Regions from separate parts of the Kitasatospora sp. MAP12-44 genome, predicted to be linked through region 2. Evidence: riboswitches for the same ligand, from Rfam matches in the RefSeq annotation. Region 2 holds a riboswitch; each other region holds the start of a gene.
The links. A riboswitch is a leader RNA that binds a small molecule or an ion and turns the genes downstream of it on or off. The one in region 2 is predicted to bind cobalamin.
Positions count from the first base shown of each region.

Region 1: another riboswitch for cobalamin. It lies ahead of P3T34_RS24895 (ribonucleoside-diphosphate reductase subunit alpha); the one in region 2 lies ahead of P3T34_RS09245 (HoxN/HupN/NixA family nickel/cobalt transporter).
Region 3: another riboswitch for cobalamin. It lies ahead of P3T34_RS28575 (cobalamin biosynthesis protein); the one in region 2 lies ahead of P3T34_RS09245 (HoxN/HupN/NixA family nickel/cobalt transporter).

Region 1 is NZ_JARZAE010000004.1:5,370,597-5,380,950, forward strand. Features, by position in the region: gene P3T34_RS24870 (HD domain-containing phosphohydrolase) at 1-764, shown strand, start outside; gene P3T34_RS24875 (hypothetical protein) at 1,012-2,001, shown strand; gene def (peptide deformylase) at 2,092-2,736, shown strand; gene P3T34_RS24885 (glycoside hydrolase domain-containing protein) at 2,884-4,464, shown strand; gene P3T34_RS24890 (ribonucleotide-diphosphate reductase subunit beta) at 4,522-5,517, opposite strand; gene P3T34_RS24895 (ribonucleoside-diphosphate reductase subunit alpha) at 5,550-7,955, opposite strand; cobalamin riboswitch at 8,191-8,346, opposite strand; gene P3T34_RS24900 (GNAT family N-acetyltransferase) at 8,503-9,015, opposite strand; gene P3T34_RS24905 (nitroreductase family deazaflavin-dependent oxidoreductase) at 9,146-9,535, opposite strand; gene P3T34_RS24910 (TetR/AcrR family transcriptional regulator) at 9,798-10,354, shown strand, end outside.
Region 2 is NZ_JARZAE010000004.1:1,946,433-1,956,786, reverse strand. Features, by position in the region: gene P3T34_RS09255 (cobalamin biosynthesis protein CbiX) at 1-639, opposite strand, end outside; gene P3T34_RS09250 (urease subunit gamma) at 643-948, opposite strand; cobalamin riboswitch at 1,454-1,670, shown strand; gene P3T34_RS09245 (HoxN/HupN/NixA family nickel/cobalt transporter) at 1,730-2,851, shown strand; gene P3T34_RS09240 (putative Ig domain-containing protein) at 2,922-5,987, opposite strand; gene P3T34_RS09235 (low temperature requirement protein A) at 6,234-7,373, shown strand; gene P3T34_RS09230 (hypothetical protein) at 7,388-8,569, shown strand; gene P3T34_RS09225 (glycosyl hydrolase family 28-related protein) at 8,699-10,060, shown strand; gene P3T34_RS09220 (amino acid ABC transporter permease) at 10,067-10,354, opposite strand, start outside.
Region 3 is NZ_JARZAE010000004.1:6,227,786-6,238,139, reverse strand. Features, by position in the region: gene P3T34_RS28615 (CoA ester lyase) at 1-382, shown strand, start outside; gene P3T34_RS28610 (MaoC family dehydratase) at 396-899, shown strand; gene P3T34_RS28605 (acyl-CoA dehydrogenase family protein) at 1,011-2,213, shown strand; gene P3T34_RS28600 (phosphatidylserine decarboxylase) at 2,560-3,252, shown strand; gene P3T34_RS28595 (CDP-alcohol phosphatidyltransferase family protein) at 3,239-4,120, shown strand; gene P3T34_RS28590 (hypothetical protein) at 4,265-5,770, opposite strand; gene P3T34_RS28585 (hypothetical protein) at 6,005-7,135, opposite strand; gene P3T34_RS28580 (helix-turn-helix transcriptional regulator) at 7,240-7,932, opposite strand; cobalamin riboswitch at 8,114-8,349, shown strand; gene P3T34_RS28575 (cobalamin biosynthesis protein) at 8,380-9,330, shown strand; gene P3T34_RS28570 (cobyric acid synthase) at 9,327-10,354, shown strand, end outside.

The DNA of each region.
Region 1 (10,354 bases), 3.4 Mb from region 2:
AGGACGAGCTGCGCGCGCTGCCCGGCATCGGCTCCGCGATCGCCGCCACCGGGATGCTGGTCAGCCTGACGGCCGGAGAGGTGGGCCTGTGGGCGCTGCCGGTGTTCTGCGCGCCGCTGCTGCTGGCCCAGGCCTCGTTCCGGCGGGCCGCCGCGATCCGGGCCACGTACGGGCAGACCATCGCCACGCTGGCCCGTGCCACCGAGGTGGCCGGTTACACGGCGCCCGGCCACGCGCGCAGGGTCGCGGACACCGCGTGCGCGCTCGGCCGCGAGCTGGGCCTGAGCTCCCGGGAGCTCGCCCTGCTGGAGCATGCCGCCCTGATGCACGACATCGGCCAGCTCTCGCTGGTCGAGCCGATCCCGGACGGCGCCACCGCCACCCTCCCGGACGCCGAGCAGCAGCGGATCGCCCGGCTGGGCAGCGAGGTGATCCGGCACAGCGGCGTCCCGGCGCAGGTCGCCGAGCAGGTCGCCAGGCTGGCCGACCCGCTGCGCGGCCCGGACGGCCGTACCGACCGGACGCTGCCGCTGGCCGCGCGGATCATCCGGGTGGCCAACGCCCACGACGACCTGCTCGACCGCTCCGCACCGGGCGACCGGGCCCGGGTGCTGGCCGAGCTGAAGGCGCAGAGCAGCCAGGCCTACGACCCCGCGGTGGTGGCGGCGCTGGCCCGGTTGGGACCGGATCGGACCCGGTACTCCCGGGTGGTACCGCCCGGGCGGAGCCGGCCCGGCGGCGGCGCGGGGCGGGGGCGCACGTGAACCACCGTGCGGGAAGCGGACCCTGCCGCTGCCGTGGTTGGATGCGGTCGTAGCGTGGAACACCCGATCCGGGGCCTCCGTGTCCCCGGCCCCGGCCGACTCGGCCGGACAGGCCGGTTGCCGGCACCGGGGCCGGGAGCGGGAACCGTGCGGGACGCGGGTCGGCCGGCCCTGGCAGCACGCGCCAGGAGCGGCCCGACTCCCAGCAGGATTTCAGCAGGACCTAGCGGACAGGCGGCAGGGCAACGTGAAGATCTTCCACCGGGCACGGCACCGGCCGTCCGCCACCTGGCGGCAGACGACCGACCGCGCCTTCACGCTGATCGGAAACGGGCGCTACGAGGACGCCGGCGCTCTCCTGGTGATGGCCGCCGACCTGGAGCCGTGGCTCTCCGACTCCTGGTTCAACCTGGCCCTGCTGCACAAGTTCCGACGGGACTGGGAGCAGGCCAGAGCGGCCGGGCTGCGCGCCGTCGCGCTGCTGGACCGCGACCACGGCGCCCCCGACTGGTGGAACCTGGGCATCACCGCCACCGCCCTGCAGGACTGGCCGCTGGCGCGCCGGGCCTGGCAGGCGTACGGCCTGCGGCTGCCCAGCGGCCCGGGCGCGGCGCCGGACGAGCCGGTCCGCCTCGACCTGGGCACCACCCCCGTCCGGCTCTCCCCGGAGGGCGAGTCCGAGGTGGTCTGGGGCCGCCGTCTCGACCCGTCCCGGGTCGAGGTGCTCTCTATCCCGCTGCCCTCCTCCGGCCGGCGCTGGGGCGAGGTGGTGCTGCACGACGGGGCGCCGCACGGCGAGCGGGTGGCCAACGGGGCGGCGTTCCCGGTCTTCGACGAGATCGAGCTGTGGGCGCCCTCGCCGGTGCCGACGTACGTGGTGCTGCTGCAGGCCGCCACCGAGGCCGACCGGGACGCGCTGGAGCGGCTGGTCGCCGAGGCGGGCTATGCGGCGGAGGACTGGACGTCCTCGGTCCGGCTGCTCTGCCGGGCCTGCTCGGAGAGCCGGATGGTCACCGACGACGGCCGTACCGTGCACCACGACCCGCACGACGACGGCGACGAGGCCCACCCCGGTCACCTCAGCCACCTCAGCCAGGGCAGCGGCGGGATGGCCTGGCTGGCCGAGCGGGAGTGCGGCATCGCGGCGCCCGCCGGTCTTGTCCGGTTGCTGCTGGACCGCTGGGCGGCGGCCTCGCCCTCCACCCGGGCCTATCGCGACCTCGAAGAGGTCTGCTGATCACGCTCCGCTCGGTAAGGACCGGTGGCGCTGTCGGGGCCGTACGCTAGGGGCTGTCACCCGGAGAAGTCCTAGAAAGCGACAGCAGCGATGGCCGATCAGCACGACCACGAGCACGATCACGCGCATGACCACGAGCACGACGGCGGTGGCGAGGCGCCCGCCAAGGTGATCGGCGAGGAGCCCGACCTCTCCCGGGGCACCGCACGCCCCATCACCGTGGTCGGCAACCCGGTCCTGCACCGCGAGTGCCGGACCGTCACCGCGTTCGACGCGGAGCTGGCGTCCCTGATCGACGACATGTTCGTCTCGATGTACGCGGCCGAGGGTGTCGGCCTGGCGGCCAACCAGATCGGCGTGGACGCCAAGGTCTTCGTCTACGACTGCCCGGACGACGACGGCGTGCGCCACATCGGCCATGTCATCAACCCGGTGCTCGAGGAGCTCGCGGTCGACCGCCGGACGCTGGACGACAGCACCGAGGGCTGCCTCTCCGTCCCCACCGCCTACGCCGAGTTGGCGCGCCCGGACTTCGCCGCGGTGACCGGCCAGGACAAGGACGGCAACCCGATCCGGGTCGAGGGCACCGGCTTCTTCGCCCGCTGCCTGCAGCACGAGACCGACCACCTGTTCGGCTTCCTCTACATCGACAAGCTCTCCAAGCGGGACCGCAAGGACGCACTGCGGCAGATGGCGGAGGGCACCGCCAAGTACGCCACCGTGCCCAACAGCTGACGCGAAATCATCGTTTCGCGGCGGAAAACCGCCCTCCCCTAGATCCACTTCGATGGCATTCTGATGATCGCAAAATTATGCGGATCAGAGAACCGCGAGGGCTCGCAGCAACTGCGGGCCCTCGCGGCGTTTGAAGGGGGAACTGACATGCTCAGTAAGGGAATCGGACGTTGGAGACAGCGGGCCGTCGGTGTTCTGCTCACGGCCGCCGGCCTGGCCGGCACCGTGGCCGTCGGAGCACCCGCGGCGGTGGCGGCGGCCACCCCGCCCAGCAGCGCACCGAGCACCAACGCGACCGCGCGAGGCTTCGAGACCTGCGCGGCGCCGGACCTCACCACCATGAGCACCTGGGCGGCGAGCTCGCCGTACAAGGCGGTCGGCATCCACATCGGGGGCCCCTCGCAGGCCTGCGCGCAGCCCAATCTGACACCGGCCTGGGTCACCAGTGTGGCGGCGGGGGGCTGGGCCCTCATGCCGATCTACAGCGGCCACCAGGGCAGCAGCGGCACGGCGCTGCTGCCGACCGACGTGGGCGCCGCGCAGCAGCAGGGCACCACCGACGCCGACGACGCGATCGCGAAGGCGTCCGCCCTGGGCCTCGGCACGGGCAGCGTGATCTACCTGGACGTGCAGGCCTACACCCCCGCCACCCAGCCCCAGGTGATCAAGTACCTGGTGGGCTGGACCCGGGAGCTCCAGACCGGCGGATACCGCTCCGGCGTGCACGGTGACGCGACCGGTGTGGTCACGGACCTGGAGGCGGCCGACACCGGCTCGTTCCCGGAGCCGGACGTCATCTGGTCGCGCAACCTGAACGGCACCCAGACCACCGGCGACGCGGCCACCGGGCTGCTCGGCCCGACCTACTGGCCGGTCGGCGGGCGGGTCCACGAGTACGCCGACAGCCAGAGCGAGACCTACGGCGGCGCCACCCTCACCGTCAACGACAGCTACCTGGACGTCACTTCCAAGGCCTTCAGCTCGCCGATCGCGACCGGTTCGCGGCTCGACGGCGGGATGAGCGTGAGCAGCACGAGCATGACGCTGACCATGGGCACCGACGGCAACCTGGTGCTCTACGCGATCGTGGGCCCCACCGGCCAGATCGCCGCGGTGTGGGACTCGAACACGGTCGGCAACCCCGGCGCGTACCTGGTCATGCAGACCGACGGCAACCTGGTGGTCTACAAGCCGGGCGGCAACTCGAGTACCGGTAACGCGATCTGGTCCAGCTCCACCTGGAGCACTCCCGGCACCTACGCCGCCGTGCAGGACGATGGCAACTTCGTGGTCTACAAGGCGGGCGGCGGCGACGGCCTGGGCGGCTCGCTGTGGAGCACCAGGACCGAGGCGGTGCCGAACACCATCAACCCGGGCGGCACCCTGGCCGACGGCCAGTGGACCCAGGGCGCCCTGACCAAGCTGATCATGCAGGCCGACGGCAATCTGGTGATCTACCGCAAGTCGGACGGCGTGCCGATCTGGTCCACCCAGACGAACAACAACCGCGGCGACTACGCGATCATGCAGACCGACGGCAACCTCGTGGTCTACAAGGCGGGCGGCAGCAGCAGCACCGGCGGTGCGCTCTGGGACAGCAAGACCTACTACAACCCCGGTGCCTACCTGGTGATGCAGGACGACGGCAACCTGGTGATCTACAAGCAGGGCGGAACCTCGGCCAACGGCGGCTTCCTCTGGGCGAGCGGGACCTACAACGCGGCATAGCCGAACGGGGTCGGTCCCGGCGGCGGTTGCCGCCGGGACCGACCCCGTCTGACGTGCCTAGAAGTCGTCGTCGAAGGCGACCGAGCCCTCGACGGCCACCTGGTAGGCGGAGACCCGGCGCTCGAAGAAGTTGGTCAGCTCCTGGACGTTCTGCAGCTCCATGAAGCCGAACGGGTTGGTCGAGCCGTACCGGATCGGCATGCCGAGGCGGGCCAGCCGCTGGTCGGCGACGGCCTGCAGGTACTCGCGCATGGACGCGGTGTTCATCCCGGGCAGGCCCTCGCCGCAGAGGTCCTGGGCGAACTGGAGCTCGGCCTCGACGGCCTCCTCCAGCATCTCGGTGACCTGCTTGGCCATCGCGTCGTCGAAGAGGTCGGGCTCCTCCTCACGGACGGTGTCGACCACCGACATCGCGAAGTCCATGTGCATGGACTCGTCGCGGAAGACCCAGTTGGTGCCGGTCGCCAGGCCGTGCAGCAGACCGCGGCTGCGGAACCAGTACACGTACGCGAAGGCGCCGTAGAAGAACAGCCCCTCGACGCAGGCCGCGAAGCAGATCAGGTTCAGCAGGAACGCGCGGCGGTCGTCCTTGGACTGCAGCGAGTCGATGTGGTCGACCGCGTTCATGTACTTGAAGCAGAACTGCGCCTTCTGGTGGATGGAGGGGATGTTCTCCACCGCGGCGAAGGCCGCGTTGCGGTCCTCCGGGTCGGGCAGGTAGGTGTCGAGCAGCGTCAGATAGAACTGGACGTGCACGGCCTCCTCGAACAGCTGCCGGGACAGGTAGAGCCGCGCCTCGGGCGAGTTGATGTGCTTGTAGAGGCTCAGCACCACGTTGTTCGAGACGATCGAGTCACCGGTCGCGAAGAAGGCGACCAGCCGGCCGATCATGTGCCGCTCGCCGTCGCTGAGCTTGGCGAGGTCGGCGACGTCGGAGTGCAGGTCCACCTCCTCGACGGTCCAGGTGTTCTTGATCGCGTCGCGGTAGCGGTCGTAGAAGGACGGGTAGCGCATCGGACGCAGCGTCAGCTCGAAGCCCGGGTCGAGCAGCATCTTCTCGCGGCCGGGGGTCTCGGGGGTGTTGCTCACTGGCAGGCCTCGCAGGACTCGGGGTTCTCCAGGGAGCAGGCGAGCGCTGCCTCCTCCTCCGGGGTGAGGGCGGTCGGGGTGGCCACGGACACCGGCGCGGGGGCGGCGGCGCGGGCGCTGCTCGACGCGGCCTGGGCGATCCGGGTGGCCGGGCGCGAGCGCAGGTAGTAGGTGGTCTTCAGACCGACCTTCCAGGCGTACGCGTACATCGAGCTGAGCTTGCCGATGGTCGGCGCGGCCATGAAGAGGTTCAGCGACTGGCTCTGGTCGATGTACGGCTGCCGGGCGGCGGCCAGGTCGATCAGCGCGCGCTGCGGCAGCTCCCACGCGGTGCGGTAGAGCGAGCGCACCTCGGCGGGCAGCCAACCCAGCTCCTGGACCGAGCCGTTGGCCTCGCGCAGCGCGTCCCGGGTCTGCGCGTCCCAGACGCCCAGCTCCTTCAACTCGCGGACCAGGTACGGGTTGACCTGGAGGAACTCGCCGGAGAGGGTCTCCCGCTTGAAGAGGTTGGAGACCTGCGGCTCGATGCACTCGTAGACGCCGGCGATCGAGGCGATGGTCGCGGTCGGCGCGATGGCGAGCAGCAGCGAGTTGCGCAGGCCGGTGCGGGCGATCGTGGCGCGCAGCGCGTCCCAACGGTCCGCCCACTGCGGGGCGGTGGCGAAGTGGTCGATGTGCAGCTGGCCGCGGGCGGCGCGGGTCTCGCCGTACGCCTCGTGCCGGCCCAGCTGCTCGGCGAGCTCGCTGGAACGCTCGTAGGCGACCAGCATGATGCGCTCGGCGATCAGCGTGGAGAGCTGCTTGGCCTCGGCGGAGTCGAAGTCCAGCCGGAGCTGGAAGAAGACGTCCTGGAGGCCCATCACGCCCAGGCCCACCGGGCGCCAGCGCGAGTTGGAGGTGCCGGCCTCGGTGGTCGGGTAGAAGTTGATGTCCACCACGCGGTCCAGGAAGGTCACCGCGGTGCGCACGGTGGCGTCCAGGCGCTCCCAGTCCATCGCGTCGATCAGGTTCTCGGCGGTGGCGGTGGCGGAGACGTGCGCGCCCAGGTTGACCGACCCGAGGTTGCAGACGGCGGTCTCGGAGTCGTCCGTGACCTCCAGGATCTCCGTGCAGAGGTTGGACGAGTGGACCGTGCGGCCCGGCAGCGCGGTCTGGTTGGCGGCGCGGTTGGAGGCGTCCTTGAAGGTCATCCAGCCGTTGCCGGTCTGCGCCAGGGTGCGCATCATCCGGGCGTAGAGGGTCTGCGCGGGGATGCTGCGGACGGCCTTGCCGGCTGCCTCGGCCTTCAGGTAGGCGGCGTCGAACTCCTCGCCCCACAGGTCGACCAGCTCGGGGACGTCGGCCGGGGAGAACAGCGACCAGTCGGTGCCGGCGTTCACCCGGCGCATGAACTCGTCCGGGATCCAGTGCGCGAGGTTGAGGTTGTGGGTACGCCGCGCCTCCTCACCGGTGTTGTCACGCAGCTCGAGGAACTCCTCGATGTCCGCGTGCCAGGTCTCCAGGTAGACGCAGGCCGCGCCCTTGCGGCGGCCGCCCTGGTTGACGGCGGCGACCGAGGAGTCCAGCGTCCGCAGGAACGGCACGATGCCGTTGGACTTGCCGTTGGTGCCGCGGATCAGCGAACCGCGCGAGCGGATCCGGGAGTAGGAGAGGCCGATGCCGCCGGCGTGCTTGGAGAGCCGGGCGATCTGCGCGTAGCGCGAGTAGATCGAGTCCAGGTTGTCCAGCGGCGAGTCCAGCAGGTAGCAGCTGGACATCTGCGGGTGCTTGGTGCCCGAGTTGAAGAGCGTCGGGGAGGACGGCAGGTAGGAGAGCGCGCTCATCAGCGCGTACAGCTCGGCGATCTCGCGCACCGACTGCTCGTTGTCGCCGACCGCCAGACCACAGGCGACCCGGAGCATGAAGTGCTGCGGGGTCTCGATCACCTTGCGGGTGATCGGGTGGCGCAGCAGGTAGCGGGACTGCACGGTGCGCAGGCCGAAGTACTCGAAGCGGTCGTCGCCCTGCTGGTCGATCAGGGCGTCCAGCGCGTCGGCGTGCTTGGCGACGAAGTCGGCGGTCGAGGTGCCGATCAGGCCCTCGGCGTGGCCGACCGCGATCGAGGCGGCGAAGCAGACCGCGCCCTGGCCGATCGCCTCGTCGGAGATCTCCTGGGCGAGCAGGCGGGCGGCCAGCTTCGAGTACTGCGGGTCCTCGGCGATCATCGACGCGGCGGCCTCCACGGCCAGCCCGCGCAGCTCCGCGAAGTCGGAGCCGGCGTTGCGGCCGCGCAGTGCGGCGGCGGCGACGTGGCCGGGGTCCACCTGGGGGAGGTCGCTGCTGCGGTCCGTCAGCAGCCGCAGGAGTGCTGCTCCGGGGTCCGACTTGGTGGCGGGGTCGGAGCTGGATCCCTGGGCGGGCAGGGTGACTGAGGCAGCGGTGGTCAAGGCGCTCTCTCCTGGCGACGACGAACGGGCCCCTCCCACTGGAAAGCGGGTTGTCCGACAGGCAGACGGGAGGGCTGACACCGGGCCGGCGCGGGGCAGGGCAGGGGAGCGCGGCGCGCCCACTCGAACGGTGGCGCGCAACGGCGGCATCCCCGGCCCACCCGCGAGGCCCGGACACACAAAGCTCGTGCGGCAAGGCTTCTGCGGGGAAGCCGTGTGGCACACCGTCGGCAGGTAATCGGACTTGCGGCGGATGGTGCACCGACCGCTCACCGCTGCGGGGCAGCCCCGGATTCACACCGGGTTCCCCTGCTTCGACAGCGAGAGTGAGCATACATGTAGTGCCACCCATCGAGTGCAGCACCACATGTAGTGTTGCGTGCTGTATCGGGGCCAATACCAGATCGGGACGCCGCCGGGTGTTGGAGGGGCTGTAGCGGGGCTGTGGAGGGGCTGCGGATGCCTGGATTTCCGGTGCCTCGGGGCCGTTCGCGGGCCTCTCCCGGGCCTCTGTCGGGCCGTGTCAGAAGGTCAGGCTGTACACCCACAGCTCAATGTCCGGCCGGGGGCGCCAGTCGCGCTCGGGGGTGCGGAGGAAGCCGACCCGCTCGTAGATCCGGTGGGCGGCGGACATCGCCGGGCGTGTCGAGAAGGCCATCCCGGTGAGGCCGAGCTCGCGGCTGCGGGCGACGCAGGCGCGCACCAGGGACTCGCCGACGCCGCGGCCCCGGGCGTCCGCAGCGGCGGCCAGCATCCGGATCTCGCCCTCCTGCGGGGTGGCGATGTCGGCCCACTCGGTGCCGCCCACGGCGAAGGTCACACAGCCGAGGACTCGTCCGGCGGGACCGCGCGAGGTGTCGGCCGGGTCGACCGCGACGAGCAGCTCGGCCTCGGCGGCCCGGCGGCGGGCGTCGCGCAGGAGGGTGACGTACTCCGCGCCCGGCGGGGTGTGGCCGTCGCCGACGAAGGCCTCCACGGTCACCTCGCCCGCGGCGTCGAGGTCTTCGTCGAGTGCGGTGCGGATGAGGATGTCCATCGAACCAGTGTGCCAAGGCGCAGGTCGCGGGCGGCGGGGAGGGTGCGGTGGCGGGGGCGGCCGGTCCGGGTGGGCGGGGTCCGGGAGTGCGGGGTCCGGGTGGTCGGGGTCCGGGTGTGCGGGGTGGTGCCTAGGCTGTGGTGATCCGGAAGACGGGGTAGCCGGGCGCGATCCGCAGGAGTTCCGCGTCGGACGCGTTGGCGTCCACGCCCTGGAAGAAGGCGCCGACCTCGAACTTCCACCGCTTGAGGTAGGCGCGCAGCACGTCCGGCTTCTCCGCGTCGGTGAGCTCGGTGGCGTGGAAGGTCTCGCTGCGTCGGCCCAGGCGCAGCTCGCCGGTGCCGGTGACGCGCAGGTTGCGGACCCACTGGGTGTGACCGCGCGGGGCGACAAGGTAGCGGTTCCCGTCATGGCTGAGGACGTTGACCGGCGTGGTGCGCCACTCCCCGCTCTTGCGGCCCCGGACGGCCAGCACCCGCGAGCCCCAGAAGCTGAGACCGACCCGGGTGAGGGCCACCATCACCTGGTTGCTGAAACGCAGCGCGCGGCCGCCGGAGTAGATGTAGCGCGGTGCGTCGGGCTGTGACGCTGCGCCGTGGGACGTCGGGGTCGAGGACATCGCATGCTCCTTGGTGAGCAGTGAACGCATTCGAGAGCAGTGCTCTCGTTTCGATGCACTGAACTCTTCCACTGGCGGCGCCTCGAGTCAAGAGCACTGCTCTCGTTTGTGTGCACCGATATAATTCGTGTCTGCTGCTCTGATTTGTGGCAGGCTGTTCTCCATGGCAGCGATTCGAACCGCCCGGGAGCGGGCGCGCGAGGAACTCACCCGCGCGATCAAGGACGAGGCCCGACGCCAGCTCGGGATCGAGGGCCCGCAGCAGCTCTCCCTGCGCGCCGTCGCGCGCGACCTCGGCATGGCCTCCTCGGCGCTCTACCGGTACTTCCCGAGCCGCGACGATCTGCTGACCGCGCTCATCGTGGACGCCTACAGCGACCTGGCCGCAGCCGTCGACCGCGCGGTGGCGGCAGCATCGGAGATCGCGGCGGCGGCCCCGGGGCCCGCAGCGGCGGGGTCCACACAAGCGGGAGCGGCCGCTCGCGCCCGCTGGCGGGCGCTCAGCTCGGCCGTCCGCGACTGGGCCCGAGAGCACCCGCACGAGTACGCGTTGATCTACGGCACGCCGGTCCCCGGCTACCACGCGCCGCAGGAGACCATCGAGCTGGCGGTGCGCGTCCCGCTGGCCTTGCTCGACACGATCCGGCCGGCCGCCGGCCACCTGGAGGCGGCGCCCGGCCGCCCCGTGTCGGCCGGGCTCGCCGCCCAGTTGGCGCCGAT
Region 2 (10,354 bases):
GCGGGCCGCCGGCCCGAAGCCAGCCGGCAGCAGCACGACGCGCCGGGCCCCCAGCCGGCGGCAGCGCTCGACGCCCTCCGCCAGGCCCGGGTCACCGCCGTCGAAGGCCACCTCCACCCGGCGGTGCGTGCCGTGCCGGCTGACCAGCCGGGCGATCCGGAACAGCTCGGCGTCCTGGAAGGGGCCGGACGGCGGCGCGGTGACCAGGATCGCGCAGTCCTCCCGGCGGGCTCCCGCCGTGCGGCCGGCGGCGGCACGCAGCCAGCCGATCAGGTGGCTCGCGGTGCCGAACGGTTCGGCCAGCGCGATCCGGGCCCGCCGGGCCGGTTCGGCGCCGGTCAGCCAGTGCAGCGCGCGGGCGGTGTCGGCGACCAGCGACGGGTCCCGGCCCAGCGTCATCGGCACGACGCAGACCGGGCGCTCGCTCTGCGCGAGGGCGTCGGTGACGGCCTGGCCCAGCGCCCGGCCGACCGGCACGACCAGGACCGCCGGGTCGCCGCCGACCAGTGGCCGCAGGGCGGCCGGGCCGCCGCTCTCGTGACCGGTGACCAGGACGAGCGTGGCGGCGGCCGGTCCGAGCGTGGCGGCGGGCTGCCCGGGGGCGGGGGCGGCCGGATCGGGGGCGGCGGCGGGCGTCATGGCTCAGGCACCGACGGGATCGTGGCAGGAGACGAGCTTGGTGCCGTCCACGAAGGCGGCCTCGATCTGCAGCAGCGGGAGCATCTCGCGCACGCCGGGCATGACGTCCTCGGCGGAGACGATCTTCTTGCCGATCTCCATGCACTCCGCCAGCGTGCGGCCGTCCCGCGCGGACTCCAGGATGCCTTCGCTGATCAGCGCGACGGCCTCGCTGTAGTTCAGCTTCACGCCGCGTTCGCGGCGGCGGCGGGCCAGGTCGGCCACCACGTAGACATAGAGCTTGTCGATCTCCCGTGGAGCGAGGTTCACGGTTGCCGTCCTTTCGGGGGTGGGGCCGTGCGGCCGACCCTGGTTCCGGGCAGGTCGGGTCAGCCGACCCCGACGGAGACGGGTGAGGTCGGGTCGAGGGGCGGACGGTCTGCGGGCCCGGGGACGTCCGCGCGGGGGTGGACCGCGCCGGGCGTCAGAATTTCACTATGCGGAATAGAACTTCCGCGTGCAACGAAAGGTAGAGCTGCCCGACAAGGGTCGTCAACACTTTGTTGAGAGCCTTGGCCGTTTCTTTAATCACGCCGGAGGTTGGGGTGCTGCGACAACTGCTGTGCGGGTCAAGGGAGTTGGGGCGCAACTCGACCGGTGGAGGGGTCGCGGTCGGGCGAGGCCGCCGTCGCGAGGCTGCGCCGCTTCAACACAGGATGACGGTCCGGTTTTTAGCCAACGTTGGCCTGACCGAGATCCAACGGTGGATCGAAGGAGCAGGTGAGATGTGCCACTCGCGGATGTGCGGCGGGTTGTGGTTGGTCAGCCGTACGCCTACCGTGTTCCCCGCCGTGGTGTTCGGGAAGACCGGTGACGGATCCTCAGGGGTCCCAGACCGGAGCGGCCCTCGCCACTGTGATCAGGAAGTCACCGCACCATTTCCCGCCTGCTGTGTCAGGGGCGGGCGGCCACTGGACAACCGTCCGGGAAGGCCGGGAGCGGGGGCGTTGGACCTGTCAGCCAGGAGACCGGCCACGGCACCGCGTGAAAATCCGCTCGACCCACCGGTCGGGCGGCACTCCCCATCGAGGTGCTGGAGAGGCTTCCTGAGATGCCCCTGCCCAAAAACGCCCCCGCGGCTGCCCCCGCAGGCCCCGCGCTCCCCGCGACCCCGCTGATCCGCTGGGAACGCAAGGACTGGATACGCACCGGCGGCCTGCTCGCCGTCATCCTGGCCATGCACGTGGCGGCCTTCGGCATCCTGATCGTGATGGTCGATCCGCACCACTACGCCATCGGCACCCAGGTCTTCGGCCTGGGCATGGGCGTCACCGCCTACACCCTGGGCATGCGGCACGCCTTCGACGCCGACCACATCGCCGCCATCGACAACACCACCCGCAAGCTGATGGCCGACGGTAAGCGGCCCATCTCGGTGGGTTTCTGGTTCGCGCTCGGCCACTCCACCATCGTGGTCGTGCTGGCCGGCGGCATCTCGGCCGGCGCGCACTTCGCCAGCACGCTGGCCGACGACAACTCCAGCGCGCACAAGGCTCTCGGCGCCCTCAGCACCAGCGTCTCGGGGAGCTTCCTCTATCTGATCGCCGCCCTCAACCTGGTGTCGCTCTTCGGCATCTACCGGGTGTTCAAGGCGATGCGCGGGGGCGAGTTCGACGAGCACGAGCTGGAGAAGCACCTGGACAACCGCGGCTTCATGAACCGCATCCTGGGCAAGCTCACCAAGTCCATCACCCGACCCGGCCAGATGTACCCCATCGGCCTGCTCTTCGGCATCGGCTTCGACACCGCCACCGAGGTCACCCTGATGGTGATGGCCGGCTCCGGCGCCGCCGCCGGCCTGCCCTGGTACGCGATCCTCTGCCTGCCGCTGCTCTTCGCCTCCGGCATGAGCCTGTTCGACACCCTCGACGGCACGTTCATGAACTTCGCCTACCACTGGGCCTTCTCCAACCCGGTCCGCAAGGTCTACTACAACCTGACCATCACCGGGCTCTCGATCGCCGTCGCCTTCCTGATCGGCACCATCGAGCTCGTCGGCGTCCTGCACGACCAGCTCGGCTGGAGCGACCCGGTCACCAACTGGATCTCCGGCATCGACCTCAACAACGTCGGCTTCGTCATCGTCGGCCTGTTCGTGGTGGTCTGGGCGGGCGCCCTGACCTACTGGCGCCTGGCCAAGGTCGAGAGCAGCTGGGCCCCGAAGTCTTCTTAAACACACGGATGACGACGGCAGGCCGCCACGGGAGGTTTCCGTGGCGGCCTGCCGGGTGAGGCGGGAGCGGTCAGAGGGTGGCGTAGAGGGTGAAGGGCTGGGTGGTGGTGCCCGCGGCGCTCTTGGCCGTGAGGGTGAGGTGGAAGGTGCCCAGGGCCAGCTCGCTGCCGGAGATGGTGGCGGTGCCGTTGGCGCCGGGGGTGAAGGTGAGGCCCGAGGGCAGGGTGCCGGTCATGCTCAGCGCCGGCGCCGGGTAGCCGGTGCTCCTGACGGTGAAGCTGAACGGGAGCAGCAGGCCCGCCGTGGCACTGGCCGGGCTGGTGATGGCCGGGGCCTGGTCGACGGTCAGGGCCAGCGGCTGGGTGGCGGTGCCGGTGGCGTTGGTCGCCGAGATCGTCAGCGGGTAGCTGCCGCCGGTGCCGGTGGCCGGGGTGCCGGCCAGGGTTGCGGTGCCGTCACCGTTGTCGGTGAAGGTGACGCCCGACGGCAGGGCGCCGGACTCCTTGAGGGCGGGGGCCGGGCTGCCGGTGCTGGTCAGCGTGGTGCTGAACGCCGTGCCGACGGTGGTGGCGAGGGCGGCGGGGCTGGTGATCGACGGTGCCACGTTGACGGTGACGGTGGTCGAGGCGCCCGCGCCGACCGCGCTCCAGCCGGAGAGCGTGCCGCCGTAGGACTCGCCGAAGGCCGCGCCGTTGACGGTGCTGCCGGTCGGCATGGTGAGCGGGACGGAGACCGGGGTGCCCGCGCTGTTGGTGACGACCACCGCGCCGTTCTGCACCGAGGCGGTGACCGTGCCGGCGTTCTTCGCCGCGGTCCAGGCGGCCGACTCGGCCAGCACCTGCGACTGGCTGGCGTCGGTCATCTGGGTCAGCGGCGCGGTGTACCAACTGGCGTACTGTGCCTGCATGTTGTTGAGCAGGGTGAGCAGTGTGTAGCCGTAGTCGGAGGTCACCCCATTGGTCGTGGTGGTGGCCGGGCCGATCAGGTTGGTCTGGTGCGCGTAGTTCATCCGCGGGTCGTTGTCCAGCACGTGGCCGAGCATGATCCGCGACTCGTTGGCCAGCACGGTGGCCTCGGTGGCCGGCGTGCTGGTGCAGGTGGTGGACGGCGAGCCGACGCACTTGCCGGTCTCGGCCGGGTACTGGGCGTCGCCGACCGATGAGCCGGTGGCGACGTACGCCGTGTTGTACTCGCTCAGCTCGTCGGGCCAGTCGGCCGCGTTGTAGTAGATGTTGCTGGGGTAGCGCGGCGCGGAGGCCGCGACATTGGTCGCGCCCGAGGCGTTGGTGTACGGGATGGTGTACGACTGCGGCTGGCGTGAGGCGTCGGCGCCGAAGACGTTGATCCCCAGGTCCGAGAAGGCCTGCGGGGTGTTGGGGTTCTCCAGGCCGGAGTGCTCACCGGTCACCACGGAGTGCGAACTGAAGTCGGTCAGCCCGTTGTTGGCGGCGAAGGCGTCGTCCAGGCCGATCTCCTGCTCGATGCTGGAGTCCGGGGTGGCGCTGGTGGCCGGCAGCCAGCCGGCCGCGTTGGCGCAGCCGATCCCGGGGTCGGTCGCGGTCGGGTAGCCGGCGGTGCTGCCGGGGCCGCCGCCCGGGGTGGTCGCCCCGGTGTCGGTGAAGGAGTACGAGGTGGCGGCGCCGGTGGCGTCCTCGGCCACCTGGCCGACCAGGCCGTAGCTGGTGGAGCCGGCGGCCGCGCGGTAGACGTTGTAGCCCCAGAAGCCGGTGCCGCCGGAGTACTGCGACTCCAGCTTGGCGAGGGTGGGGCCGCCGCCGTTGGGCGCGTCCGGCCAGTTGAGCGCGACCGAGCCGCTCGCGCCGACGGTGACCTGCTGCGGGGTCGAGGGCTCGGATTCGCCGTACGCGGTGGCCGCGGTGACCTCGTAGCTGTAGGCGCCGGCGGCCAGCGAACCGGCGGAGCCGGCCGTCGCCGGGTTCACCGGCAGCGGCTGGGCGACCGTGCAGCCCAGGAACATGTGCGACCAGGTGTGGGTGATCCAGTTGAAGGAGGCCTGGTTCTTCAGCAGCTCGTTGACGAACGCCGAGTCGTTCGGGTAGCCGCTGTCCACGGTCTGGCCCGGGTCGGTGAAGGTCTGGCCGTTCACCGTGGTGCTGCCGGTGCAGTTGGCACCGGAGGTGGTGGTGGCGCTCGGCGCGGTGCAGGCCCCGATCGCGTTGAAGGCCAACTCCAGCTTGATGCCGGTCTTCTGCTCCCAGGCGGCGACGTAGTCGACGTCCGCCGCGCTCATCTGCACGTCCGGCGGGCCGTCCGCGGCGTTGCCGCCGACCCCGGCCGGGCAGAGCACGTCATTGGGGTTGGTGGCCCCCGGCGTGCACTGGTACTTGCTGCTCCACTCGTTGTCCGAGATGAAGAGGTCGTCGATGTCCTGGCCGAAGTAGTTGCGGTAGAGCCCGAGATGGGTGCTCTGGGTGACCCAGTTGATCAAGCCTGGCGAGAGCAGCAGCCACGGCAGCATGGTGGAGCTGTAGTCGAAGGTCAGCGACAGCTCGGCGACGCCGGCCTGCGGGTCGGTGGCCGGGTGCTGGTAGACGGCGGCCAGCACGTGGCCCGCCGTGTCCGTCAGCCACGGGGTGACCGGGGCACCGGCGATGACCGTGGCCGGGTAGCCGTAGGAGCCCGTCTCGAACGGCACCGGGCCCTTGAGCTCGGGCAGTTGGGCCAGCGCGTCCGGCGTCAGCTGGGCCGTTCCGGTGACCGCACCGGAGGTCGCGGCGGTGAGCCCCTGCGGGGTCGACGGGTAGACGTACCCGTCCAGCTGGCGGACGTGGAAGCTCGACTCGTAGCCGTCCAGCGCGGTGAGCTGACCGGCCGCCAGCCAGTTCGGCGAGTCGGCGAACACCACGCCGTTGAAGTAGCCGTGCGTGCCGCTGGAGAGGGCGGGCAGCGACACGTTCTCGCTGCCCAGCGCGCCGGTGGTGTTCACCAGCGTGTACGCGACGCCCTCGCTGTCCAGCGCCGCCTGCCAGGCCTCGGTGGTCGGGTCCCCCGAACCGCCACCGATCAGCAGGACCTTCAGATCGAGTTGCTGCGGTGTCGCCGCGACGGCCGGCACCACGGCCTGCGCCGTCGCCAGCAGTGTGGCCGCGGCGACCCCCGCCGCGAACCACTTCATCCTTCGCCTCAACACATGACCCTCCCAGGCAAGTTCTTGACAGTCCGGTGGACTGCGGGGTCAGCATGCAGCATCACGCAGAGTCGGGATGCAAAATGGCAGACACATGGGCAGATCTTCATATAGCGGTCTAATGTGCTCTCGAGGTGCTCTCGGTGCTCTCGCGGTGCTCTCGCGCAGCTCGGGGCAGGTGAACGCGCCTCTGCCTGCCCGCGCGCGGCACCGAACGTCTGCAACACTCTGCCGGTGACCCGATCGAAGAACGTGCCCCAGCCGGCCGAGAATGTACGACCGATGGAGCTCTTCTTCGACCTGGTCTTCGTCTTCGCCATCACCCAGATCGCCTCCGTCCTGGCCGCCCGGCCGACCGCGGAGGGCCTGGCCCGGGCCATGGTGCTGCTGGTCATCACCTGGTGGATGTACGGCGGTTACGCCTGGCTGACCAACGCGCTGGACCTGGAGCGCACCGGGCCCCGGCTGCTCCTGCTGGCCGGGATGGCGGCGTTCTTCGTGATGTCGCTGGCTGTGCCGAGGTCGTTCGAGACCGGCCCGTGGGGGCTGGTGCTCGGGATCGCCTACCTGGCCGTGGTGCTGGTCCACACGGTCGGCTTCCTCAACACCTCCGGCCGCGCCGGCATCGCCCGGATCGGCCCGCTCAACCTGGGCAGCGCGCTGATCGTGGTGGCAGCCGGCGCCGCGCCGGAGCGGTGGAAGCTGGGGGTGCTGGCGCTGGCGTGCGTGCTGCAGGTGCTGACGCCGTTCCTCGGCGGCACCGGGGGCTTCACGGTCGGGGTCGGGCACTTCGTGGAGCGGCACGGTCTTGCCGTGATCATCCTGCTCGGCGAGTCGATCGTGGAGGTCGGCGCGGCCGCCACCCGGCAGCGCGAACTCCCGGTGGTGGTGCTGGGATCGCTGCTGGCGCTGGCCCTCACGGCGGCGATGTGGTGGCTGTACTTCGATCGGGAGGAGCGCGAGAGCGAGCGGCTGCTGGAGCGCGTCGGCCCGGAGCAGCGCCCGCGGGTGGCGCTGTACGCCTTTGGCTACGCCTACTACGTGATGATCCTCGGGATCGCCGTCTCCGCGGTCGGGATGCAGGAGGCGATCAACTCCTTCGACGCCCCGCTGCGCGGGCTGCCGGCCGGGCTGCTGTCGCTGGGCTCGGCGCTCTTCCTGCTGGGCCTGGCCTACTTCCACCGCGTGCTGGCCGGCCGCTGGCCGTGGCCCCGACTGGTGGGTGCGCTCGCGGTCGCCGCCGGGGTGCCGGCCGCGCGCTGGGGTGGCGGGTGGCAGGCGCTGGTCGTCACGACGGGCGTCCTGGTGTGCCTGGTGCTGGTCGAGCAGCGGGACGGGGTGGGTGCGTCACCGCCTATCGTTGATCTTGAGTAGACCGAAGGAGTCCCATGTCTGACGCCGTCTCACCCAGTTCGTCTGCTGCCGCGAGCCGGGAGCGTTGGCGGCTGGTCCGCGCGCACCTCAACCGCAACCGCTTCACGCTCACCCGCCAGGTGCTGGACGCCCTGGCCCCCGAGCGCCTGGCACCCGGGACGCCGATGCTGGCGCGTCCGCACTGGGTCCCCGAGGCGCCCGTGCCGCTGGAGCGGGTGCGGCTGCGCTGGCGCCCGGACGCAGCGCCGGCGGTCATCGACGGCGGCGAGCGCGAGCTGGACGGGACGCGGGCGCTGCGCGAGGACGGCACGCCGTACGTCTACTACGCCGACGCCGTGCGCGAGCTCGCCCCGCCGCGACTGTTCGAGGGCCGCAGCTGCTACCGCCTGCTGGAGGTCGGCACGGACCGCGCCGAGCCGGTGCTGACCTTCGGTCCCGGCCAGTACTTCGACATGATCAACGTGGGCGAGGCCGCCGCCCACGAGTACGCGGCGGCCGCGCTGGCCGGCGGCGGGACGGTCGACGAGCGGGCCACCCCGTTCCGCGCCGCCGTCGCCGACCCGACCGACCTGGCCCGGCGACCGGTGATGGCCGCGACCATCACCCTGACCATCCGCCACGACCGCGCCGCCGGCACCGCCGAGTTCCTGCTGCACTGGCGCGACCCGGCGAAGGTGGCCAGCGGCGGCGGGCTCTGCCAGGTGATCCCGGCGGGGATGTTCCAGTCCTCCTACGACGCGCCGTGGAACGAGGCGCACGACTTCGACCTCTGGCGCGCCATCCTGCGCGAGCTCAGCGAGGAACTGCTGGGCGGCAGCGAGGACTACGGCAGCGACCTCGCGCCGATCGACTACCAGGCCTGGCCGCTGCACCAGGCCCTCGGCGCGGCGCGCGAGCAGGGCACGCTGCGGCTGTACTGGCTGGGCGTGGGCATGGACCCGCTCACCTACGCCGCCGACCTGCTGACCGTCGCGGTCTTCGACGCCGAGCTGTTCGACGAGACCTTCCGGGACCTCACCGCGGCCAACGAGGAGGGCCACCGGATCGGCGCCGGCGCGGACTCGCTCGGCATCCCCTTCACCGCCGAGCAGATCGACCGGCTCACCGACGCGTCGTCGGCGACGGACCGGATGCAGCCGGTCGGCGCCGCCCTGCTCCGACTCGCCTGGCGCCACCGCGAGGCGCTGCTCGCCTGAGCTCACCCCTCCTCTAACTCGCTTGACGATCTTGTGGCGAGGCTGCGACGTTGAGCGCCCGGACGTACGAGAGGAACTCAGAGCATGCAGCTTTCAGGGGCAACGGGAGACAGCACACGACGTCGGGCCTTGTTCGCCGGGGCCATCGCCGGTATGGCGGGCGTCGCGCTCGGCGCGGGCAGCGAGCCCGCCGAGGCGGCCACCGTGACTCCGCCGGACTGGCAGAACGTGAAGGACTTCGGCGCCGTCGGTGACGGCGTGGCAGACGACACCGCGGCGATCCAGGCCGCCATCAAGGCCATACCCGGCGGCGGTGTCGTCTACCTCCCGTCCGGCACCTACCGGATCTCCGCCGCCCTCACCGTCACCAGCGGCCTGACCTTCCGGGGAACGGGCGCGCAGTCCACGTTCGTCGTCCAGTCGTCGACGACGGCGGACGGCTTCGCCGGCACGGACCTGCTGTTCGTGACCTTCGAGAGCCTGAGCATCGACGGACCCGGCTCCACCTCGGGCACCGGCATGGGCGTTCACTTCACCCTGGCAGCCCACGCTGCGACCCAGTACGTCACCATGCGGAACTGCATGGTGAAGAACTGGGGATCGGACGGCATCAACATCGCCATCCCGATGGTGTCCTCCTTCAACGGGGTCATCGCGCAGACCAACGGGGGATACGGCTTCAACATCCACACGAACGCGGACACCGGCCCCGCCGGCACCTCGTGCCAGTTCACCAGCTGCTACGCGAACGCCAACACCGTCGGCGGATTCCGGCTGCACAAACTGACCTACTCCCAGCTGAGCGGCTGCGCCGCCGACAGCAACCCGGTCGGCTACGAGCTCGACTTCCCGTGCGGGATCTCGCTCAACGGCTGCGGCGCCGAGGTCAACGCGACCGGAATCCTGGTCAACGGCGGCTCGGTCGTCTCGCTCAACGCCGTGTACTTCTACGGAAGCACCGGTCCCTGTGTCCAGCTCGTCAACGGGGCTCAGTCAGTCTCGATCACGGGGCTGTCGGACATCGAGCCCACGGCCGGTGCGAACTGCGTCACCACCGACGCGACCTCCTCCGCCTTCCTCAGCGCAGTCGCGAGCACCCGGCCGAACAGCCTTCTGGGCCCCCACCCGATGCTCAGCACCGACGGCCTGTACGCGAAGGGCTACACCTATCTGGGCGGGACGGTGGAGGCGCAGAACCACCTCATCGCCACCAGTGGCAACGTGGCGATCAACACCGCCGGCTTCGGCCTGACCATCAAGGAGGGAGCCGGTGCCAAGATGGGAGTCTCCACCCTCGGCGGCGGCACCGTCACCGTCATCACCGCCGGTGTGACGGCGAACTCCCGGATCATGCTGTCAGGACAGAACGCCAGCGGGACGCCCGGCAATCTGTACGTCAGTTCCCGTACGCCCGGCAGCTCCTTCACCATCACCAGCACGAGTACGACGGACACCCGCGACATCGCGTGGATCCTGGTCGAACCGTCCTGAACATCCCTAGGGGCGCCGTTGGCGCTGCTCCAGCCAGTTCGCGGTGCGCGACAGTGCGCCGTTGATCAGGATGAAGCAGGCCGCGGCGACCAGGTAGCTGGGCAGCACGTTGTGGTAGTACTCGCCCAGCACCTGGGCCTTGTGCAGCAGTTCGAGATAGCTGACGACATAGCCGAGGGTCGAGTCCTTGAGCAGCCGGACGAGTTGGCTGACCAGCGCGGGCAGCAGCTTGCGGACGGCCTGCGGGACGACCACCGCGCGCATCGCCTGCCAGTACGTCATGCCCAGGCTCTG
Region 3 (10,354 bases), 4.3 Mb from region 2:
GCGCATCCTGATGGCGGCCCGGATGCACGACCTGCAGGCCATCGACGGCCCGTACCTGCAGATCCGCAACACCGACGGCTACCGCGAGGTGGCCGGCCGCGCGGCCGCGCTGGGCTTCGACGGCAAGTGGGTGCTGCACCCGGACCAGGTCGGCGCCGCGAACGAGATCTTCTCGCCCTCGCAGGAGGACTACGACCACGCCGAGCTGATCCTGGACGCCTACGACTGGTGCACCTCGGAGGCCGGCGGCGCCAAGGGCTCCGCGATGCTCGGTGACGAGATGATCGACGAGGCCTCCCGCAAGATGGCCCTGGTCATCGCGGGCAAGGGCCGGGCGGCCGGCTTCGAGCGCACCAGCAAGTTCGAAGCCCCGCAGGCCTGAGGAGGTCACTGAGATGCAGTTCGGACGCACCTACGAAGAGTTCGAGGTCGGCGCGGTCTACAAGCACTGGCCCGGGAAGACCGTCACTGAGTACGACGATCACCTCTTCTGCCTGCTGACCATGAACCACCACCCGCTCCACCTGGACACCAACTACGCCGAGAAGACGACCGACTTCGGCAAGAACGTCGTCGTCGGCAACTACATCTACTCGCTGCTGCTGGGCATGTCGGTGCCGGACGTCTCCGGCAAGGCGATCGCCAACCTGGAGATCGAGTCGCTGCGCCACATCGCACCGACCTTCCACGGCGACACCCTGTACGGCGAGACGCTGGTGCTCGACAAGTGGCCGTCCAAGTCCAAGGACGACCGCGGCATCGTCTATGTCGAGACCAAGGGCTACAAGCAGGACGGCACGGTCGTCTGCATCTTCCGCCGCAAGGTGATGGTGCCGACCGCGACGTACACCAAGGCCCGCGGCGGCGAGCAGCCCGGCCGCCCTGAGCCCCTCTCCTAGACCACCGTCCTGGGGCCGCCGTCATCGGCCCCGCGACGGTCGGGGCTCCGCGGAAGTCACGCTTCGCGGAGCCCCCCATCCTCTTACCTCCTATGAATTCGGAGCCGCACGATGGGACGCCTCGCACAGACCGACGGCCTCACCGAGATCCAGCGGGACATCCTCGCCACCGTGCGGGACTTTGTCGACAAGGAGATCATCCCGGTCGCCACCGAGCTGGAGCACAAGGACGAGTACCCGACCGCGATCGTCGAGGGGATGAAGCAGCTGGGCCTCTTCGGCCTGACCATCCCCGAGGAGTTCGGCGGCCTGGGCGAGTCGCTGCTCACCTACGCCCTGGTGGTCGAGGAGATCGCCCGTGGCTGGATGTCGGTCTCCGGCATCGTCAACACGCACTTCATCGTGGCCCACATGATCAACGCGCACGGCACCCAGGAGCAGAAGGAGTACTTCCTGCCCCGGATGGCGGCCGGCGAGATCCGCGGCGCCTTCTCGATGTCCGAGCCGGGCCTGGGCTCCGACGTCGCGGCGATCTCCACCAAGGGTGTCAAGGACGGCGACGAGTACGTCCTGAACGGGCAGAAGATGTGGCTGACCAACGGTGGCACCTCCACCCTGGTCGCGGTGCTCTGCAAGACCGACGAGGGCGGCAGCACCCCGTACCGCAACATGACCACCTTCCTGATCGAGAAGACGGCCGGCTTCGGTCCGAACCCGACGGTCCCCGGGCTGACCGTGCCCGGCAAGATCGAGAAGATGGGCTACAAGGGCGTCGACACCACCGAGCTGGTGCTCCAGGATGTGCGAATTCCAGCCAATCGCGTGCTGGGCGGCGTCCCGGGCAAGGGCTTCTACCAGATGATGGACGGCGTCGAGGTCGGCCGGGTCAACGTGGCCGCCCGCGGCTGCGGTGTCGCCCGGCGCGCCTTCGAACTCGGCATCTCCTACGCCCAGCAGCGCTCCACCTTCGGAAAGAAGATCTGCGAGCACCAGGCGATCCAGTTCAAGCTGGCCGAGATGGCCACCAAGGTCGAGGCCGCGCACCAGATGATGGTGATGGCCGCCCGCAAGAAGGACAGCGGCGAGCGCAACGACCTCGAGGCCGGAATGGCCAAATATCTCGCCTCCGAGTACTGCAAGGAGGTCGTCGAGGACGCCTTCCGGATCCACGGCGGCTACGGCTTCTCCAAGGAGTACGAGATCGAGCGGCTCTACCGGGAGGCCCCGATGCTGCTGATCGGCGAGGGCACCGCGGAGATCCAGAAGATGATCGTCGGCCGCCGCCTGCTGGAGGAGTACAAGCTCGCCGAGTAGCCGGCCCTAGCGGTCCGCGCAGGTCACGGGGCTCGTGCCGGAGTGCATGCGCCCTGTGACTGCTTCCGCACGCCCCCCGGTGTCACCCGTGGGGCTGAGAGATCGCTCACGGATCTTGTCAGACCTCTTGGGGTCGGGACTCCGGGCCGCTACGGTCGTATACATAGCGCGCGCACAGCGGCCCGGCTGCGGACAGTTGAACGAGCAGGCGGGTTGCCCACCCACCACCTGCTCCCGATAGCATCCTCCGGGACAGCAGCTGTCCCTTTCTCACCCGATCCCCGCGGTGGCCCCCGTGCAGCGGCCGTACTGTGCCAAAACTCAGGGCCCGCGACAAAGGTCTTCGATGCCCATCAGCCCGTCCCCTCACACCTCCGTCACGGATCGCGATGTCCTCGCCACCGAGACGGCCGGCCGGCGACCCCGCGTGACCATCGCGCGCGGAGCCACCCCCTGGTTCGTCCCGACCCTGGCCACCGCAGCCCTCACCACCGCTCTCACCAAGCGGAACGGCAAGTGGGCGGTGGCCGCGGTCCCCGCCTGCGCGCTGAGCGCGGGCATGCTGTGGTTCTTCCGCGACCCCGAGCGTGAGATCGGCACGGGCAGAGTGATCTCGCCGGCCGACGGAGTGGTGCAGAGCATCGACGCCTGGCCGGACGGCCGGACCCGCGTCGCGATCTTCATGAGCCCGCTCAACGTTCACGTCAACCGGGCCCCGCTGCCCGGCACGGTGACCTCCGTCGAGCACATCGCCGGTGGTTTCGTGCCCGCGTTCAACAAGGACAGCGACCGCAACGAGCGGGTGGTCTGGCACTTCGACACCGAGCTCGGCGACATCGAGATGGTGCAGATCGCGGGCGCCGTGGCGCGCCGGATCGTGCCGTACACGGGCGCCGGGACCAAGGTCGAGCAGGGCGAGCGGATCGGTCTGATCCGCTTCGGCTCCCGCGTCGACACCTACCTACCGGCCGGCGTCGAGGTCGGCGTCACGGTCGGCCAGAAGACCACCGCGGGGGTGACACGCCTTGACCGTGACTGATCCCGAAACACTCGTCGGACTCAGCGAGTCGGACGAGACCGACTTGCGTCGGCGCCGCTGGGCGCGCGATCGCGAGCTGCGCGCGCCGCGCTCGCCGCAGACCCTGTCCACGGCCGACTTCCTGACCCTGGGCAACGCCGTCTGCGGCTTCCTGGCGATCTACTCGATCACCACGAAGATGCTCATCCCGCACATCACCGGCACCGGCACCGGCAACGCCCGGCACGGTGCGGCGACTGCGGTCACCCTGCTGCTGCTCGGCGCGATGTGCGACCTCTTCGACGGCCTGGTGGCGCGCAAGCTGCGCGCCTCCGCGCTCGGCGCCGAGCTCGACAACCTGGCCGACCTGATCAGTTTCGGCATCGCGCCGGCCTACTTCGTCGCGGTCTGGGGCATCGTCGCGCCCGGCGGTAAGCAGGGGCTCTCCGCCTTCATCGCGCTGACGGTGCTGCTGGCGGTCGTGCTGCGGCTGGCCCGCTTCTCGACGGTCAAGCTGCGTCCGGGCGTCTTCCAGGGCATGCCCTGCCCGATGGGCGCCATGACGGTGATCGCCATCGTGCTGCTCGACCCGCCGTTCCTGGTCGGGCTGCTGGCGATCTTCGGCGTGGCGTACCTGATGGTCAGCCAGGTCGAGTACCCCAAGCCGCAGGGCCTGCTGGCCACCGCCACGCTGGCCTGGATCGTCGTCTCGATCGGCTGCTTGGCCGCCTGGGCGACCGGCCTGCCGGGCGGCGATGTGCTGATGCACGTCGGTGCCGTCGCGCAGATCGCGCTGGCCGCGATGGCCCCACTGCTGGTGATCCGCCGCAAGGTCGGCCAGAAGGTCGGCGACGTGCGCGCCCGCCGCGCCGAGTCGCGCGGCTGCTAGCTCCCTGCGGAGTACCACGAGTACCCCGAGTGCCCCGCTGGATCCTGGATCCGGCGGGGCACTTCGCTGTCCGGCCATGGTTCACGGTGGCGCACGGCGATCGGGGCGCGCTGGAGCAGCGGTCGCTCTCAGGTCGGTCTCAGGTCAGGCCCCGCCGCGGTGGACGCTGAAGGCGGAGCGGCGGGCGGCGCGGGCCACCGCGGCGTCCGGGTGCACCCCCGCGACCGCCGTCAGCACCGAGGCGGCCCGGGCGTGGCCGGACTGCCGGGCGCGGGCGAACAGCCGCACCGGGTCACCGGCACTGGCCCCCTCGACATGGCCGACCAGCAGCTCGGTCTCGCCGTGGTCGAGCACCGCCGCGGCGGTGTCCACCCAGAGCCAGGCGGCGTCCTCGGCGCTCAGTACGTCGGAGGGCACCACACCGCCCTCGTCCAGCTGCTCGGCCAGCCAGAGCAGCGCGTAGGGGCGCAGCACGGCCTCGTCCACGGCCGCCCGGACGCCCTGCTCGGCCGTTCCGCCGGCCACCCGCAGGGCCTCGAAGGCGAGCCCGCGCAGCAGCGCGTCGTCGCCCCGGGCGGCCTCCAGGAGCTCGGCCACGGCGCGGTCCACCGGGCGGGCGGCGACCCAGGCGCGGTACTCGGCGCGGGCCGGGCCCGGCGAGTAGTTGGCGCAGGCGTCCAGCAGCTCCAGCGCGCTCTGCTCGATGTGGCCCGCGGCGGTCTGCGCGACCGTGCAGATCTCCTCCAGCTTGGCGCGTACCGCCCAGTGGCCCAGCGGCGAGAGCTCGGCGGCCTCCGCCGAACGGACCACCGCGCCGACGGCGGCCAGGCCGTCGAGCATCCAGTCCAGTACGGCGGCGATGTCCGAGGGCGCCGGCGGGGTGTCGATCTGCGGCTCGCGGCAGGTGCCGCGGACGGCCGAGACGGCGGAGGCCGCGTGCGGGACAGGCGACAGGGTCGCGAAGCCCGTACCGGCGCCGTGCCGGCGCTCGTCCAGACCGCGGCGCAGCAGCTCCATCAGCTCGCTCTCGGCGACCGGTCCGTCGACCAGGTGCAGGAAGGAGAGCAGTTGCGGTGCCTGGTCGACGGCCTGGCCGGCCAGCACGGCGAACACGCCGCGCAGCGCGGCGGGCGGCACGGGGGCGAGCAGCGTCCAGGCGTCGAAGAGCGCGGACCAGCCGCGCAGCACGGCCTCGTCGTCGCGCTCCCAGGCGTGCAGCCGCCAGCCGGGGGCCGCGCCGCCGTCCCGGGGCTCGACCAGGCCGACCAGCAGGGCCTGCCCCCAGGCCTTGGCCGCGGCGCCGACCGTCATGGCCAGCGCCCGCCCGGCGGCCCGGGCGTCGTCGGGCAGCAGTTCGCCGCGCTTGTCGACCTCGGCGAGCTCGCCGGCCCAGTGCGCGATGCGCACCGCGTCGGTGAGCATGCGGCGTGCCAGCGGCGCGAGGACGGCGGGTACGGGGAAGCCCTCGGGCACCGGGACCCGGCCTCGACCGGGGGCGGGCCTGGGGGTTCGGCGTCGGGGTACGCCGGGACCGGCCGGCAGCGCGGTATCCGCGCGGGAGGCCGTACCGGGTAGACGGGTCACCGTCGCGCCGGTACCCATGGTCGGCGGGAGCGGGGCATCACGGTCGCGCGGGTTCCGAGACGTCACGCCGTGCAGTCTTCCCCGTGCACGGGGCTTCTGTCACATCGAGTTCGGCGCGTCTTTGACAGCCGTCGACAACCGGTGGGCGGAGATGGGGCAAGAGTGCTCAAACCGGGCGACCGGATCCGCGTGACCTGTGCACGACATTAACATGAAGGCACCGTCCGTGGTCAAGAGGTGACTGACCGCGTGCAGGTTCGAAGCGATCACAGAACGGTTCATAGGACATTCAGAGGACATTCAGAGGATAGGCGTCAGGAAGCGCCGCAGGGCCTCCTCGTAGCCGGCCGGATCGGCGTTCCACAGCGCCGCGTGCTCGGCCCCGGGGACGGCGTGCAGGCTCACCAGATCCGAGCGGCGGTGGGCCAGCCGGGCCGCGGCGCCCCACGGCGCGACGGAGTCCTGCGGGCTGTGCAGCAGCAGCGTCGGCCCGGGCAGCTCGGCGCCGTCCGCCAGCCGGGCGTAGCCGGCCAGATCGACCCCCGTACGCCCCTCGGCCGCCCAGGCGCCCAGCGTGGCCGCCCCCGCCGGAACGCCCGCCCGGGCCGCCCGCCCGCGCACCGCGGCGGCCAGGTCGAGCACCGGGGAGTCCAGCACCAGGCCGACCAGTTCGTCGCGGTACTGCGAGTGGGCGGCGGTCTGCAGCACCGTCGCGGCCCCCAGCGACCAGCCGTAGAGCACGATCCGCCCGGCGCCGGCCTCCTTGGCGAACCGGATGGCCGCCTCGACGTCGTGCCACTCGGTCTCACCGAAGTGCGCAAGACCGTCCGGCGAGACCGGCGCGCCCTGGTCGCCGCGGCAGCTGACCACCAGCGCGGGCAGGCCCATCCGCCGCAGCACCGGCAGCACCGGCAGCGCCTGCCGGCGGTCGGCATCGGGGGCGTGCACCGCGATCACCCAGGTGCCGCGCAGCGCGGGCACGTACCAGCCGGGCAGGCCGCCGAGCTCGCCGTCGACCAGCACGTCCATGTAGTCGAGACCGCACGCCGAGGCGGGGTCGCCGCGCAGCACCCGGGGCGTCAGGTCGACCTGCGTGCCGACGTCCGGCGGGGTGCCCGCGCTGAGCTCCAGGCGGCGGGTGACGCTCTGCGGGCCGGTCCGCAGCACGTCGCCGACCACCGCGTGCCCGCCGGGCCACTCCAGTGCGTAGCGGCCGCGGCGCTCACTGGCGCTGGTGCGGGTGAGGGTGACCTCGCTCGGGCCGAAGGCCTGCACGCGCAGCCTCGGGTCGGCCGCGAGGGCGGAGGGCACGCCGCCGCCCGCGCCCGGGTGCACGGCGGAGCCGGAGACCCGGCGCCCGACGATCACGACGACGGCCCCCGCCGCTGCGGCGACGGCGGTACCGGCGGCGACGACGATTCCCCAACGCATGGCTCTCCCGGGGGTGATGGCGACTTTGGACCGGACCTCCCCAGTTCATCGCGGCCACCGGCTCGCGGCCACCGCAGCGCCGCCGTCCGGTGCCCGTCTGGGTCCTAGACGGGGATGTCGGTGCCGGCGGCGGCGAGCAGGGTCCAGAAGCGCTGCTCCAGCGGTTCGGCCGGCGGCTGCTGGTCGTCCGGGGTGCTGGAGCCCCAGTAGGAGTTGACCTGGTACTCGCCCTGCAGCGCGGCCAGCACCCCGGCGAGCGTGTCGCGCGGGGCCGGGACCAGGCGTCCCACCGCCTTCAGCTGGGCCTGCCAGCGGCCGTCCACGCACTGGCGCAGCCGCTGGTCCAGTTCCTCGGCGACCCCCGTCACCCGGATCACGTCGCGCAGCGTCAGCCCCAGCACCTGGGCCAGCGCCAGGGTCTGCGCCTCGTCCCCCTTCCAGCGGCCGCTGAGCTCGGCCGCCTGGTACGACGTCAGCCCGAGGCCGAGCTGGCGGGCCGTCTGCTCCTGGCTGAGCTCGCGGGCCACCCGGAAGTCGCGCAGGCTGTCCGGGCGCACCCCCATCAGCTGGACCGCCGGGCACCAGAGCGCGCGGGCCAGCGCGATGAACTCCTCCTCGGTCGGCCGGATCACGCCGCCCTCCCAGCCCAGCACATGGGTCGGCAGCAGGCGGACGCCGTGCGCGGCCATCCCCGCCGCGACCTGGTCGGGGGTGAGGCCGAGCCCGGCGCGGTGGGCTCGGGCTGCCTGGGGGGAGAAGGGGACCGGGGTGGGGGCCGGCGTTCTGCTGCGTCGCATGGCTCGACGCTAGGGGCGGGGCGCGCGCGGTCGCACCCGCTGAACGCACGAAGCCGCAAGGCGGGCCCGGAGCGGGTATTGGACGATTCGCCAACGCCCTGACCGGGAGGGCGGGGGCTACTCGGAGGTAATGACGGTTCCGTCCGGTGTGATCAACCACTCCGGGGGCCTGGTTGACTGCCGGTTGCGGCACGTGATGGGATCCTGGGGCCAATCGGAGGCAAACAGAGGAAGCCGGTGCGAATCCGGCGCGGTCCCGCCACTGTCACCGGGGAGCACGCTCGAACTCCCTCCTTGCCCGCCATCGGGCAGGAGGGGCCCATGTCACGGCGGTCCGCCACAGGGCCGTTGGAAGACCCGAGCGTGTGTCAGCACCCGGAAGCCAGGAGACTCTCGCCCCGTTTACGTCGATCCAGGGCGCGGACCCTGAGTGAGGACACGCACGCCATGTCGGCTGCCCGCCGCACGCTCCCGTACGCCGTCGGCGCGGTGGCCGGATATGCCGCCGACGTCGCGCTCGGCGATCCCCGGCGGGGCCACCCGGTAGCGGGTTTCGGCCAGGCGGCCGGCCGGGCCGAACGGACGCTCTGGCGTGACCACCGCGGCGCGGGCGCCCTGCACACCGCGCTCTGCGTGGGCGCCGTCGCGGCCGGCGCGGTGGCGGCGGATCGGCTCGCGGGCCGGGCCCGGGCGCTGACGGCCGCCGCGGCCACCTGGACGGTGCTCGGCGGCACCTCGCTCACCCGGGAGGCGCGCACCATCGGCGGCGCGCTGCGGGCAGGCGAGCTGACGGCCGCTCGGGAGCGGCTGCCGCACCTCTGCGGGCGTGATCCAAGCAGCCTGGACGAGGCGCAGATCGCCCGCGCGGTGGTCGAGTCGGTGGCCGAGAACACCGCGGACGCGGTGGTCAACGCGCTGGTCTGGGGCGCCCTGGCGGGCACCCCCGGGCTGCTGGCCTTTCGCGCCGTCAACACGCTGGACGCGATGGTGGGTCACCGCTCGGAGCGCTACCGGCGGTTCGGCTGGGCCGCGGCGCGGCTGGACGACGTGGCCGGCTGGCCGGGCGCCCGGCTGACCGCGCTGCTCACGGTGGCCGCCGCGCCCTCGCCGCGGACCGCCTGGCAGGTCTGGCGGCGGGACGGCTCGGCACACCCGAGCCCGAACGCCGGGCAGGCCGAGTCGGCGTTCGCGGGCGCGCTGGGCGTCCGGCTGGGCGGCACCCTGCGGTACGGCTCCCGGGTGGAGGAGCGGCCGGTGCTCGGCGGCGAGCTGCGGGCGGTGGCCGTGGACGACATCGAGCGGGCCTGCGTGCTGTCGCGCCGGGTCGGGCTGCTGGCGCTGGGGGTGACGGTGGCCGGACGGTTCGCCGTGTCGGCACTGCGGAGGGGACGGATATGAGCAACGCACTGCTGGTCGCGGGGACCACCTCGGACGCGGGCAAGAGCGTGGTGACCGCCGGGATCTGCCGTTGGCTGGTCCGGCAGGGGGTGAGGGTCGCCCCGTTCAAGGCGCAGAACATGTCGCTCAACTCGATGGTCACCGCCGACGGCGCGGAGATCGGCCGGGCGCAGGTGATGCAGGCCGCCGCCGCCCGGGTGGAGCCCGAGGCGGCGATGAACCCGGTGCTGCTCAAGCCGGGCGCGGACGGCCGCAGTCAGGTGGTGCTGCTAGGGCGGCCCGTCGCGGAAGTCGGCGCGCTCGACTACCGGGAGCGCAAACCCTATTTGCTGGAGCGTTCGCTGGAGTGCCTGGCGGACCTGCGCCAGCGCTTCGACGTGGTGGTCTGCGAAGGTGCCGGCTCCCCCGCCGAGATCAACCTGCGCGACCGCGACATCGCCAACATGGGCCTGGCCAGGGCCGCCGACCTGCCGGTCGTGGTGGTCGGCGACATCGACCGCGGCGGGGTCTTCGCCGCGATGTTCGGGACCCTGGCGCTGCTGAGCGCCGAGGACCAGCGGTTGGTGGCGGGCTGGCTGGTCAACAAGTTCCGCGGCGACGCCCGGCTGCTGAAGCCCGGCCTGGACATGCTGCAGGAGCTGACCGGCCGTCCGGTCCTCGGCACCCTGCCGATGCTGAAGGGCCTGTGGCTGGACGCCGAGGACTCGCTCGACCTCTCCACCGTGGTGGACCGCGACGACGTCGCCGGCCCGTACGGCGCCGACGTGCTGCGGGTCGCCGTGCTGCGGTTCCCGCGGCTGTCCAACTTCACCGACCTGGACGCGCTGGCCCAGGAGCCCGGGGTGCTGGTGCGCTGGGCGACCCGGCCCGAGGAGCTGGCCGACGCCGACCTCGTCGTGCTGCCCGGCACCCGGGCCACCGTCGCCGACCTGGCCTGGCTGCGCGAGCGCGGCCTGGAGCGGGCGCTGCGCGAGCGCGCGGCGGCCGGGCAGCCGGTGCTCGGGGTCTGCGGCGGCTACCAGAT